Regions from separate parts of the Lysinibacillus sp. LK3 genome, predicted to be linked through region 3. Evidence: riboswitches for the same ligand, from Rfam matches in the RefSeq annotation. Region 3 holds a riboswitch; each other region holds the start of a gene.

Region 1 (3,196 bases), on a different contig from region 3:
ACGAATACGGATATTACAGAGCTTCGTCAGGAACAGGACGAGTTAAATAAGCTAATTGCGAAGCTAGAGGGGATTCTACAAAGTGAAGCAAAGCTAGTGCGTGTTATTAAACAAGAGTTACTAGATATTAAGAAACGCTTTACAGAGCCTCGTCGCTCGAAGATTGAGCAAGAAATTGAAGAAATTAAAATTACATTGGATGTCCTTGTGCCAAGTGAAGAGGTTGTCGTAACAGTAACGAAGGATGGTTATATTAAACGTACATCCACACGTTCTCATGCCGCTTCAAACGGGCAAGATTTTGCCATGAAGGATTCAGATTATTTATTGTATGAAGCAAACTTAAATACACAGCACCATCTATTGCTGTTCACAAATCGAGGCAATTATATTTATCAGCCTGTTCATGAGCTGCCTGATATACGCTGGAAGGATCTCGGCCAGCATATTTCAAGTATTGTGCCAACAGGGGAAGATGAATCCATTATTGCGGTTTATGGCTTCGAAACATTTGAACAGCCAAATACGTATGTCTTCACAGCCACAAAAGATGGCCAAATTAAGCGCTCACCACTCGCAGACTATGCGGTAACACGTTATTCAAAGCCAATTAAAACGATGAACGTCAAGGCTGGTGATGCGATGATCTATGCATCATTTGTAACAGATGACGTGGAGCTGATGCTCACAACGGATACAGCCTATGCGATTCGTTTCCCTATGGAGGAGTTACCAGTTACAGGTGTGAAAACAGGCGGTGTGAAAGGGATCACACTAAAAGATGGAGAAGCCTTAGTTGGAGTCAATGTGTTACAGCCTGATGTTACCCACTATGTAGTGATTGTGACACAGCGTGGGGCCGTAAAGAAAATGAATGTCGCTGAAGTTGAAGTAGCGAGTCGTGCAAAACGTGGACTAAAAGTATTAACAGAGTTAAAAGCAAACCCTCACCGAATTGTGGCAGTTGTTCAAGCAACAGACGAGGAGCAGGTTGTGATTGAAACTGAAAAAGGTGTTCAAGAGATGATTGACGTACAAGCATTGTCTCGTGCGGATCGCCATTCCAATGGTTCATTTAAAGTGGATATTGCAACAGATGGAGCAATTTCTCATGTTGTAACAGCCAAAAAAGAACAGAAACCAAGCTAAAAGCATGCCCAGCCTCTTAGGAGCGCTGGGCTTTAAGCTCTATTCAAAAATAGCACCTTGTCATTTAAGTGAAACTATGGGTATAATAATCATCGAAAAGTTCATAGCGAAAGAATGTAGGGGGGCTAGTAATTGCTAGCTGAGATTGTGTCCGGTAGACGCTGACCCTTTGAACCTGATTTGGCTCGTACCAGCGTAGGGAACATCTATTCAAAAAGCAAAGTTTTGAAGATTGATTGCAATACGTCTGGGAGGAATCCTAGGCGTTTTTTTATGTTTTCAAGCAACAGCTTGCCAACATTGTATACGCTTTCTTCTGGTGACAACATTCATTCATGAACACTTTCATATTACAAACTGGGAGGCTTTCGCATGAAAAAATGGTTTTTTATTTTATTGGCAGCACTATTGACATTAGTAGGCTGTAGTGACAAGGATGACAAGCAGGCTGCAGACAAGCTGAAAAAGGTGTCTGTGGTACTGGATTGGACGCCGAATACAAATCATACAGGACTATATGTTGCCAAAAAACTCGGTTATTTTGAGGAACAGGGTTTAGATGTTGATATTATTATGCCTGGTGAGGCGGGCGCAGATCAGCTTGTTGCTTCTGGAAAGGCGGATTTTGGCGTGAGCTATCAGGAAGGCATAACACAGGCACGAGTACAGGATGTGCCGCTGGTCTCCATCGCAGCAATTATACAGCATAATACATCTGGCTTTGCTTCTATTGCTTCGAAGGGCATTACATCGCCAAAGGATTTTGAAGGTAAAACCTATGGTGGTTGGGGCGCGCCATTAGAGCAAGCCGTTTTACAATCACTCATGCAAAAAGAAAAGGCAGATATTAATAAGCTAGATATCGTCAATGCAGGGGATTTAGATTTCTTCACAATGATGGAAAAAGATATAGATTTTGCTTGGATTTATTATGCATGGACTGGGATTGAGGCTGAGCTGCGTGGGGAAAAGATTAATATGCTATATCTTACAGATTATAGTGATCAATTGGATTATTATACGCCAGTTTTAGCTACAAATGAAAAAATGATACAGGACAACCCGGATGTAGTCAAAGCCTTTGTGGCAGCTGCATCGAAGGGCTATGAATACGCAATTGAAAACCCAAGTGAAGCGGCTGATATTTTAATCGAAGCGGCCCCTGATTTAGATCAAGCGTTAGTGCATAAAAGTCAGGAATGGCTGGCTGATAAATATCAGGATGATGCCAAGCAATGGGGAGAGCAAAAGCTTTCGGTGTGGGAAAATTACGCGAAATGGATGTCTAGCAATCAAGTACTAGAGGGCGAATTTGATGCGAAAAAAGCCTTTACTAATGATTTCTTACCTAAAAAGGAGGCCAAATAAGATGGCAAATTCATTAATCAGTGTACAAATCATTCCGAAGACAGAGAAATATGAAGATGTTATACCATATGTCGATGCAGCAATTGCGGTGATCGATGCTTCTGGGGTGAAATATGAGGTACATCCATTGGAAACAACGATGGAGGGTGAGCTTTCAACATTGCTCCAAATCATTGAAAAAATGAATGAGAAAATGATTGAACTTGGTGCCATTAATGTCATTACACAAGTGAAAATTTTATATCAGCCAACGGGTATTACGATGGATACATTAACGGAGAAATATCAGTAATGAAACGTGCATTACAGAAGGGAAGGACGATAATTTTTATCGCCTTCCTCTTGTTCATATGGGAACTAATCGTGCGGTTTGCTGAAGTTCCTCATTGGTTAGTACCCACACCAAGTAGTATTTTGTCAGAAGCCATCCAGTCGTATCAAACCTTTCTACCACATGCATTCGCTACAGTACAATTAGCTCTACTAGGATTAGCCATTGGCATCGCTTGTGGGCTAACGGTGGCAATAGTGTTGCATCGATTTACATTTATTCGAGAACTGTTTTATCCAATTCTTATTATGTCGCAGAATGTTCCTATTCTAGTCTTGGCACCGCTCCTTATTATTTGGTTTGGCTTTGGCTTATTACCGAAGCTTATCATTATCTGTCTTGTGTGCT
Region 2 (3,196 bases), on a different contig from region 3:
CGGAAAATGTACATCCAGTACCATGCGTATTTTTTGTTTGGATTCGTGGAGACTGCAAAGAAAAAGAACGTCCATTTTTGCAAAATACATAATCAATGGCATAAAGTGGATCTGCTAAATGACCACCTTTAATGATGACACATTGTACACCTAGCTGTAACAAGCTTTGAGCTACTTCTTTCATATCTTCAAAATGATGAATAGATCTCCCAGTAAGTGTCTCTGCCTCGGGTATATTGGGCGTAACAACCGTAGCAAGTGGTAATAAAGTTGAGCGTAAGGCATCGATAGCTTCTTGCTGTAATAGGCTTTCCCCACCTTTTGCAATCATCACCGGATCAACAATCAGTGGAATGTTTAGCTCCCTGATCTGGTGTGCAATTGCTTTGATAATTTCTGAGGAATAAAGCATTCCTGTTTTAATCGCAGCGATTGGAAAATCTTCTACTAAGGCCTCTAATTGTTTTTTTATAAAGGAAACGTCAATAGGGCAAACACCTGTTACACCCAAAGTATTTTGAGCAGTTAGAGCAGTAATAACAGAAGTACCGAACACTTCTAATTCCTGAAATGTTTTTAAATCAGCCTGTATACCCGCGCCTCCACCACTATCTGAGCCAGCGATTGTTGTTACAATATGCATGAAGCTGCACCATCCTTTGATAAGCGATGTATAGCATTGAGTAAGGCTATTTGAAAATCACCAATGTCTGCAGTAAATGCGGATGCCAGTACACCTGCTTTTTTATAGTAAGTAAGTGTTTCTGTTAATTGTTGGTAAGGATTATGGCTTACACTATAGGCTGCGCCACAAATTGCGCTAAGTAAACAACCTGTACCCGTTACTTCCGTCATTTGGGGATGACCACCAGCGATCCATTGGCTATGCTTGCCATCAGTTATAAAATCGCGTTCTCCTGTGACAATAACAATGCATTGATAGCGTTGAGCCAATGATGTGGCTTCTAATTCCATAGCGATAGTGCCATGACCACTATCGACACCCTTTTGTTGCCAATTTACACCAACTATTGCTGCTAGCTCGCCGAGATTACAGCGAATCACGGCAAAGTGTATGTTTTCCAGTAAGTATCTTACGGTTTCCTTACGATAAGTTGTGGCTCCAACTCCGACAGGATCTAAAATAACAGGAATACCAAGTTTATTGGCTTTTTCACCTGCTAATAACATGGCACTTTTTGTGCGATCATTAAGTGTTCCAATATTAATTAATAATGCTTGAGCAATGGCCACCATCTCCTCTACCTCTTGGTAGTCATCGGCCATTACTGGTGAAGCACCTATCGCTAATAAACCATTTGCTTGAAAATTTGCCACTACATAATTGGTTATACAATGGATAAGTGGTTGCTGTTGACGAATTGTTTGAAAAATCATTGTAGTCCTCCTTTAGGGATGGACGTAAGCATGCAAAAAAGGCTCTTTTTGTGTAAAAATGCACGAAAAGAGCCTTTCATCTGAAAACGATGTTTATTGCTCCCTACGTCAGTATTAACTAACAGGTTCAAAGGGTCAGGTTTTACCTTCTCAACTCTTACGAGTCCCCCTGCAATCTTGCTTTTAGTTGACCAAAATGTACCATACTTTTCATTTGTATTCAATAGCAAGTTTTCCTATAGATAAAATGTGACCGATGCCATATAGGAGGGTATGATAGTTGTCATGACTTTACCGAAATTAAGCACAAACCATTGAAAATGCTGAAAAAAGAGTTTTATAATGTGTCATAACAAAAGGGGGCAATTGCCATGAAAAGACAAGATTTAGTTGCACCAGAATGGTATAACATAGTAGAGGAAATTGAAAAATATGCTCAGGATGCAGCCAAAAATGCTTTAATCATTTATGAAGAAAACCAAGACATCCAATGTATTACATATGCACATTTATTGGAAAAAGCGAATCAAGCAGCACATGTATTCACCAAGCAAGGTTTAAAGAAAGGTGATGTCATTTTAGTAATGGTACCACGTTCGGTTGAAGCATATATTGTGTATATTGCTGCATTGAAAGCGGGTTTAACTATTATTCCAAGTTCTGAGATGTTAAGAACAAAGGATATTGAGTATCGAATTCATCATGCAAATGCTAAAGCAGTTATTGCATTTGAACCCTATATTGAACAGTTCGATAAAGTGGGAAATTTACAAGACATACTGCAATTTGTCATAGGGAATGCACATGAACCTTGGCAGAACATACTTGAAAAAATGAATAATCAACCTACAACCTACATAAATCCTATCCCAACAAAAAGCACAGACAATGCATTTTTAGCCTATACAAGCGGAACAACAGGAAATCCAAAAGCAGCAGTGCATACGCATAGTTGGGGCTATGCTCATTTACGAACAACAGCACCACATTGGTTGGGTGTACAAGAAAATGATATTGTTTGGGCGACTGCAGCACCAGGGTGGCAAAAATGGATTTGGAGTCCATTTCTAGCTACTTTAGGCAGTGGTGCTACTGCATTTGTCTACAAAGGTAAATTTGAAGCAGCTTCTTATTTAGCATTGCTTGAGAGATTCAAAATCAATGTACTATGCTGTACACCAACTGAATATCGTTTTATGGCAGCGCTTGAAAATTTACATGAATATGATTTAAGTGCAATTCGCCAAGCTGTATCAGCTGGTGAGCCATTAAATAGTGAGGTTATTAGAGTATTCTTGGAAACATTCAAATTACAAGTGCGAGATGGCTATGGACAAACGGAAAATACATTATTGGTAGGCACAATGGTAGGGATGGAAGCGAGAGTTGGCTCTATGGGAAAACCTACTCCTGGCAACACTGTTGAAATTATTAATGATTTGGGCAAACCTGTTACAATCGGAGAAGTTGGTGATATTGCTGTTCATCGCGAAACGCCAGCACTCTTTAAAAAATATTTAAATGATCCTGAACGTACAAATTTACAATTTCGTGGGGATTGGTATATTACAGGAGATCGTGCCTATAAAGATGAAGATGGCTACTTTTGGTTTGACGGACGAGGAGACGATGTTATTATATCCTCAGGCTATACAATTGGCCCTTTTGAAGTAGAGGATGCTTTAATGAAACATCCAACTGTAAAAGAGGCTGCTGTTATAGCGAGCCCTGATAAAGTAAGAGGAAATATTGTCAAAGCATTTATTGTTCTGCGCAATGGTGAAAAAGGTGATGGAGC
Region 3 (3,196 bases):
GCGAACGATATGGCTTCTGTTGAAGAATTCATCAAACGCCGTCACATCCTTCACTGCTATCTAGCTGACCCAGCATATGGTGAAGGTGTCGCTAAAGCGATGGGTCTTTCCTTAGAAGGTATGGACCTTACAAATCCATATGTAAAACAACCAACAAACGTTTAATATTCCACTTTATTATTGATATCCAAATCCAACTTTTACTCCATGTGAATCCACTATTCACATGGAGTTTTTTTATTAAGAAAAGGCCTATGTCTATTTTTTTGACATAAGCCTTTTCTTTCATTATTGATAAATTTGACTGCCTGCTTTTTTAAACTCCTCAGCCTTTTCTTTCATACCTTGATGGATCGCTTCAGTCGTATTCAAATCCTTATCTTTCGCATAATTACGAATATCCTGTGAAATTCTCATGCTACAGAATTTAGGCCCACACATAGAACAAAAGTGTGCTGTTTTTGCTCCCTCTGCTGGCAGTGTCTCATCATGATATTCCACTGCACGCTCGGGATCTAGTGACAGATTGAATTGATCACGCCAACGGAACTCAAAGCGCGCTTTAGACAGTGCATCGTCTCGTTGTTGTGCACCTGGATGACCTTTTGCTAAATCAGCAGCATGTGCAGCAATTTTATAAGTGATAACGCCCACACGAACGTCCTCGCGATTCGGTAAACCAAGATGCTCTTTCGGTGTCACATAACAAAGCATCGCTGTACCAAACCAGCCAATCATGGCTGCCCCAATGGCTGATGTAATGTGGTCATAACCTGGAGCAATATCTGTTGTGAGTGGTCCTAATGTATAGAAGGGAGCTTCCTTACAAACCTCTAATTGCTTGTCCATGTTTTCTTTAATCAAATGCATTGGTACATGACCTGGTCCCTCAACCATTACCTGAACATCATGCTGCCAAGCAATCTGTGTTAGCTCGCCTAGTGTTTCAAGCTCTGCAAATTGTGCCTCATCATTGGCATCTGCAATTGAGCCTGGGCGTAAACCATCACCTAAGGAAAAAGCAACATCATAGGCTTTCATAATTTCACAGATTTCCTCAAAGTGTGTATACAGGAAATTCTCTTGATGATGATATAAACACCACTGTGCCATTATAGAGCCACCTCGAGATACAATACCTGTCACACGATTTGCTGTTAGTGGTACATAGCGTAAAAGGACACCTGCATGAATGGTGAAGTAATCCACACCCTGCTCAGCTTGTTCAATGAGAGTATCACGATAAACCTCCCACGTTAAATCCTCTGCTACACCATTTACCTTTTCTAAAGCCTGATAAATTGGCACTGTTCCCACTGGCACTGCCGCATTTCGAATAATCCATTCTCTAGTTGTATGAATATGTTTACCAGTCGATAAATCCATAATATTATCTGCGCCCCATCGAGTTGCCCAGGTCATTTTCTCAACTTCTTCTGCAATGGAAGAAGATACAGCAGAATTCCCGATATTCGCATTGATCTTTACATGAAAATTACGCCCAATAATCATTGGCTCTGCCTCAGGGTGATTAATATTAGAAGGCATTATAGCACGCCCAGCTGCAATTTCTGAACGTACAAATTCAGGATCCATATTTTCACGAATCGCTACAAACTCCATTTCAGGCGTTATAATTCCCTTTCGTGCATAGTGAAGCTGTGTCACATTTTTACCTTTTTTAGCACGCAAAGGCTTTCTCGCCAACTCAGGGAAGACATTTTCTTGAATACGCGGGTCATCAACATGACGAAAGCCATTATCCTCCGGTTTAATGGAGCGTCCCTCATATGCTTCTACATCCCCTCGCTCTTGAATCCATGCATTTCGTAAGGCAGGTAAACCTTTCGTAATATCTACTTGGTAGGCTGGATCTGTATAGGGCCCACTCGTATCATATACTCGAATAGGAGCATTTTCTTCATTTCCAAAACTGCCTGTTGTCGGACTTAATGCAATTTCTCGCATAGGTACTAGAATATCTGGGCGTGATCCTTCCACATATACTTTTTTGCTTCCTTCAAAGCTGGACATAATGGTAATATTCTTTTCACTAATTGCTGACATGAGCTACTTCTCTCCCTTAAATTTATTTTGATATAAGGACCGATTCTAGCTCACCCCAACAATCCAAAAAATAAAGGCCGAATCCAAAATAATTATTTGGATCCGGCCACGAATGTAAAGGTCTATTGATTGCATACTCTGCAATAGCTTCTTAACTTTCCCACGCTGGTATGAGCCAGATCAGGTCCAAAGGGTCAAGAAACTTCGTAGCGTTTCCCTCTCAGCCTGACTCATCAGACTCCCCTAGTTAATACTATTTAGTTTGATGCTAGTGTAGCAGATAATACTAAGAGATGGAAGTTATTTTTTATCTTACTAGGTAAATAATACTTCTGCAAAATAGATCACAATGGTTACAGTTATACAGCTTACAATGGTTGAAAATAAAACAGCTTGCGCGGCTGTTGCTGATTCTACATCATATTCCAATGCTAGACTAGAACTATTGCGGGATGTTGGAAAAGCACTAGCTATAAACAGTGATTGTGCGACGACTCCATCTAATCCCAATATATAAATAATGGCCAATGCAACAGATGGTCCAATAATTAATCGCGTAAAACAGCTGATAAAGACGGTTTTATTAAACATTGATTTCATCTCTAATTGTGATAATTGCGCACCTAAAGTAATTAGAGCCACAGCAATAAATCCATCTGCCACATGTTCTACTGGTATTTTGATAAACTGTGGAATACCGATATCAAAATAATTCATAGCGACACCTATAATAAGCGCATGAATAATAGGCATTTTAAAGAAATCCTTGATGATTGTCATACCTGACTTTGTAGAAGAAATTAAATTGTATAAACCATATGTATACGTAGTCATATTTTGAAAGATTACGAGCATGACCTGAATGGCTACTCCAATAGGTTGCGTGGCAAATATCATTTGAGCCACTGGAATACCGTAATTACCCGAGTTAATGAGCACAACACTATTTTTAAAGACAGCTGCCTCTGTTCTAGCTAAACCTAACCCTTTTGCCATAAAGTGACTGAGTATCATTTGACTACCGATAAAGAGTACAATAAATAATCCGACCTCTCCCAGTACAGTTAATTCCACATGTGTTTCATATAAATTTACAAAAACAGCTGCTGGCATAAAGCAATATGTAATA
Region 4 (3,196 bases), on a different contig from region 3:
ACCTTATCGACAGTAGCGATTGGACAAGATGCCGATGCGAACTTATTAGAAGCGCTTAGTGACATGGGCAGTGGACGTTTCTATGATGTGATAGATGAGCAAACCATTCCTTCTATTTTATCTCGGGAAACAGCTATGATTTCCCGCACCTATATTGAGGACAATCCATTCTATCCGGCAATTTATAATGCAGCAGGATGGAACTCACTGTTTGCTAATGGTGTCCCACAAATGAATGCATATATTGGGACAACGGCAAAACAGGGGGCTACTGTTGTAGCAGAAAGCGAGAAAGAAGATCCTGTGTTAGCGCAGTGGCAATATGGTCTTGGTAAAACATTTGCCTTTACATCTGATTCAACGGGTAAATGGACTGGAGATTGGGCAAGATGGCAGAATTGGGGAGCATTTTGGCAAACACTTATTTCTCAAATGCTACCAAGCTACAATGATGTAGCCTATGATGTAAGATTGGAAGCAGATGGTTCCTTTATGATTACAGACCCTACAAATGAAGCCGCATTTTTAGATATTGTAGCGGTAAATGAAGCAGGGGAGGAGCTAGAAACACAACTTGAAACCATTTCCGCATCTCAAGTTCGAGCTGTAGTACAAGCTGAACCTGGATTAATTTTCTTCCGTATAGCAGATGAAAAGCAGGCCATTTATCAGGCAGGGCTAAGTGTTCCTTATAGTGCTGAATACGAACTACTCCCTGTAAATAACCAACTGATAGAAGAGTTAACTCAACGAACAGGAGGCACTGTTTTAAAGGAACCACAAGATGTCTTCCGTGACTTTACGACAAAAGGAGCAGATCGGCAAAATATTGCCACATGGCTACTCTTAGCGAGTATGCTTCTTTTCTTTATTGATATTACCATAAGACGTTTTGGTTGGAATTTCCTAACGAATGCGAAGAAAAAAGAGCCGCTGGTTGAGGAAAAAACTATAGAAGCAGAAGACACAAATGTAGCACAGTTGTTAAAAGGCATGAAAAAACGATCTTAAAATAGAGGAAGCAGTGCAAACTCGAATAGTTTTGCACTGCTTTTTTATATTGCATGAAATAAAGAGTTATCCCCTTTGTAAAGAGGGTAAATGAGAAGAAAAGCGATCCAAATTGGACTACCCCAGCTCAATGAATGCTCATAATTCAATCTCTCTCAATAAAGAGAAGAATTAAACCTCTTTACTAGCTCTGTTTTACGCAAGCTACTCGCAACCATTACACCTAAAATAGCACCGATCGTACTTGATGTTAAAAAGGCTGGTAGGAAGAAGAATGCTGCTACAGATGTTCCCATGAATAATTTTGCATAAGGGACGGCAATAAGTGAAGCCAGAATGCCCGTTCCGATAACTTCTCCGATACCAGCTAACCACATTTTATTGCTATATTTATAGGCAAGGGCAGCACAGAACGCACCGATGATACTACCAGGGATAGCTAGTAGAGAGCCTGTTCCAGTAAGGATACGAATGATGGCAGTGACAAAGGCAACTATAACTGTTGGTACGGGTCCAAGTATAATGGCTCCTATCACATTAATAGCATGCTGAACTGGGTAAGCACGTGCGATTCCTGTTGGGATGGATACGAAAGTAGAGCCTGCAACAGCAACGGCTACTAATAAAGCCATGACTGTTAATTTACAAATTGACATAAAGTTCACTCCTTTTGGTAAAGTTCGTGAGGAAAAATAAAAAGGCCACCCCCTTTAAACAATAGGAAGCGGCCTTGCGTGTATATAGTGACAACAGCAAGTAGCGCCACTTCCCTCCGCTAGTGTGAACTAGATCAGGTTCAAAGGGTCCGTATATTACCATATACGTCTCAGCCTTTTAAAGACTCCCCTAGTGGTTAAAATCATTCAATTTTGTGAATCAACAATAATGTAACATACTGCTAAAAATAGTCAATGATTTTTCAGACTATTTTGTATCGGGATGCATTAAATGAGGTGCTTTTTTCACTGTCCAGATGAGCGCAAGGAAGAAACAGGCTAATAATATGATAGAACCGAAAATATATGGGCTATTCATATTCCAGTCAAATAATAAACCTGCCAAAGCGGGTCCAATCATATTTCCGAGGCTCATATAGGCATTATTCAAGCCCGCAGCAAATCCCTGCTCTTTCTCTGCAAGCTTTGAGATGAGTGTATTAACAGCTGGACGAATTAATGTCGTTGCTGTAGAGAAAATTGTTGCTACAACTAAAATAAGGGCAAAGCCAGAAACAAATAATATTAAGAAAATAGCAACGGATGCAATAAATAAATTTACTAGTACTACTTTCATTTCACCATAACGATTGAACAGTGGTGTAATAATAAACATTTGTACTACTACTCCAAAAGCACCACCAACAACTAATATAATCGCTATATCTACAGGTGTGTAATTAAACTTTTCTGTCACAAATAATGACAATGTCGTTTGGAAATTTGCAATTCCAAACGAGAACACCAGCATAATTATGAGCATAACAAAATAAGGCATATGTATGGAACGAGCCATTTGCTTCGCCAGATTGTCTTGCTTTTGTTTCTGTTGAGCAGTGTTTGGTTTGGTAGAAGGTAATAAAAAGTAAGATAAAATAGATGCTACAATGGCTGCAGCTCCAGCTGTGAAAAATGGGAAATGTAAGCTTACCTTTGCTAAAAAGCCACCAATACCAGGTCCAATCATAAAGCCAAGAGACATAGCGGCACCCAACATCCCCATACCTTTCCCACGTTCTTCATAGGTTGTGACGTCAGCGACAAAAGCCATAATAGGAGGTGCAACAAATGCGGAACCTAGACCACCTAAAAATCGTGCTAAAAAGAGCATCCATACATCTGTAGCAAGGCCAAATCCGATTTGTGCAAGACCTGTTACGATAAGACCGAAAATAATTAAATTTTTTCGTCCGTACTGATCTGAAAGATTCCCAGCAATAGGAGAAAATACGAATTGAGCTAAGGCGAACGTTGCGATTAGCATACCTAGAACTTGTCCTGCTGCACCAAATATTTTTAAATACTCTGGCATGACAGGAATAATAATGCCAATACTCCCCATTGCGATAAACATATTAAACATTAAAATATACAAAGCCGCCTTATTGGACTTCTGCTGGGTCATCGAATGAACCCCCTTTTTGTAATCAAATATAGTACAGTCTATCATAAAGAATTATTGCTTGGCT

What was found. Region 3 has a riboswitch for thiamine pyrophosphate ahead of thiC (phosphomethylpyrimidine synthase ThiC). Riboswitches for the same ligand answer to the same signal wherever they lie in the genome.
Region 1: linked by a shared signal. The riboswitch ahead of VK91_RS12180 (ABC transporter substrate-binding protein) and the one ahead of thiC (phosphomethylpyrimidine synthase ThiC) in region 3 are both predicted to bind thiamine pyrophosphate.
Region 2: linked by a shared signal. The riboswitch ahead of thiM (hydroxyethylthiazole kinase) and the one ahead of thiC (phosphomethylpyrimidine synthase ThiC) in region 3 are both predicted to bind thiamine pyrophosphate.
Region 4: linked by a shared signal. The riboswitch ahead of thiW (energy coupling factor transporter S component ThiW) and the one ahead of thiC (phosphomethylpyrimidine synthase ThiC) in region 3 are both predicted to bind thiamine pyrophosphate.

The regions. Positions count from the first base shown of each region.
Region 1 is NZ_LDUJ01000016.1:46,064-49,259, reverse strand. Features, by position in the region: gene parC (DNA topoisomerase IV subunit A) at 1-1,149, shown strand, start outside; TPP riboswitch at 1,258-1,368, shown strand; gene VK91_RS12180 (ABC transporter substrate-binding protein) at 1,522-2,517, shown strand; gene VK91_RS12175 (thiamine-binding protein) at 2,519-2,809, shown strand; gene VK91_RS12170 (ABC transporter permease) at 2,809-3,196, shown strand, end outside.
Region 2 is NZ_LDUJ01000018.1:65,239-68,434, forward strand. Features, by position in the region: gene thiD (bifunctional hydroxymethylpyrimidine kinase/phosphomethylpyrimidine kinase) at 1-643, opposite strand, end outside; gene thiM (hydroxyethylthiazole kinase) at 631-1,398, opposite strand; TPP riboswitch at 1,482-1,579, opposite strand; gene mbcS (acyl-CoA synthetase MbcS) at 1,770-3,196, shown strand, end outside.
Region 3 is NZ_LDUJ01000003.1:14,409-17,604, forward strand. Features, by position in the region: gene VK91_RS03130 (catalase) at 1-165, shown strand, start outside; gene thiC (phosphomethylpyrimidine synthase ThiC) at 289-2,067, opposite strand; TPP riboswitch at 2,208-2,322, opposite strand; gene VK91_RS03140 (AEC family transporter) at 2,383-3,196, opposite strand, start outside.
Region 4 is NZ_LDUJ01000013.1:47,964-51,159, reverse strand. Features, by position in the region: gene VK91_RS07190 (VWA domain-containing protein) at 1-1,011, shown strand, start outside; gene thiW (energy coupling factor transporter S component ThiW) at 1,167-1,667, opposite strand; TPP riboswitch at 1,762-1,869, opposite strand; gene VK91_RS07180 (MFS transporter) at 1,936-3,132, opposite strand.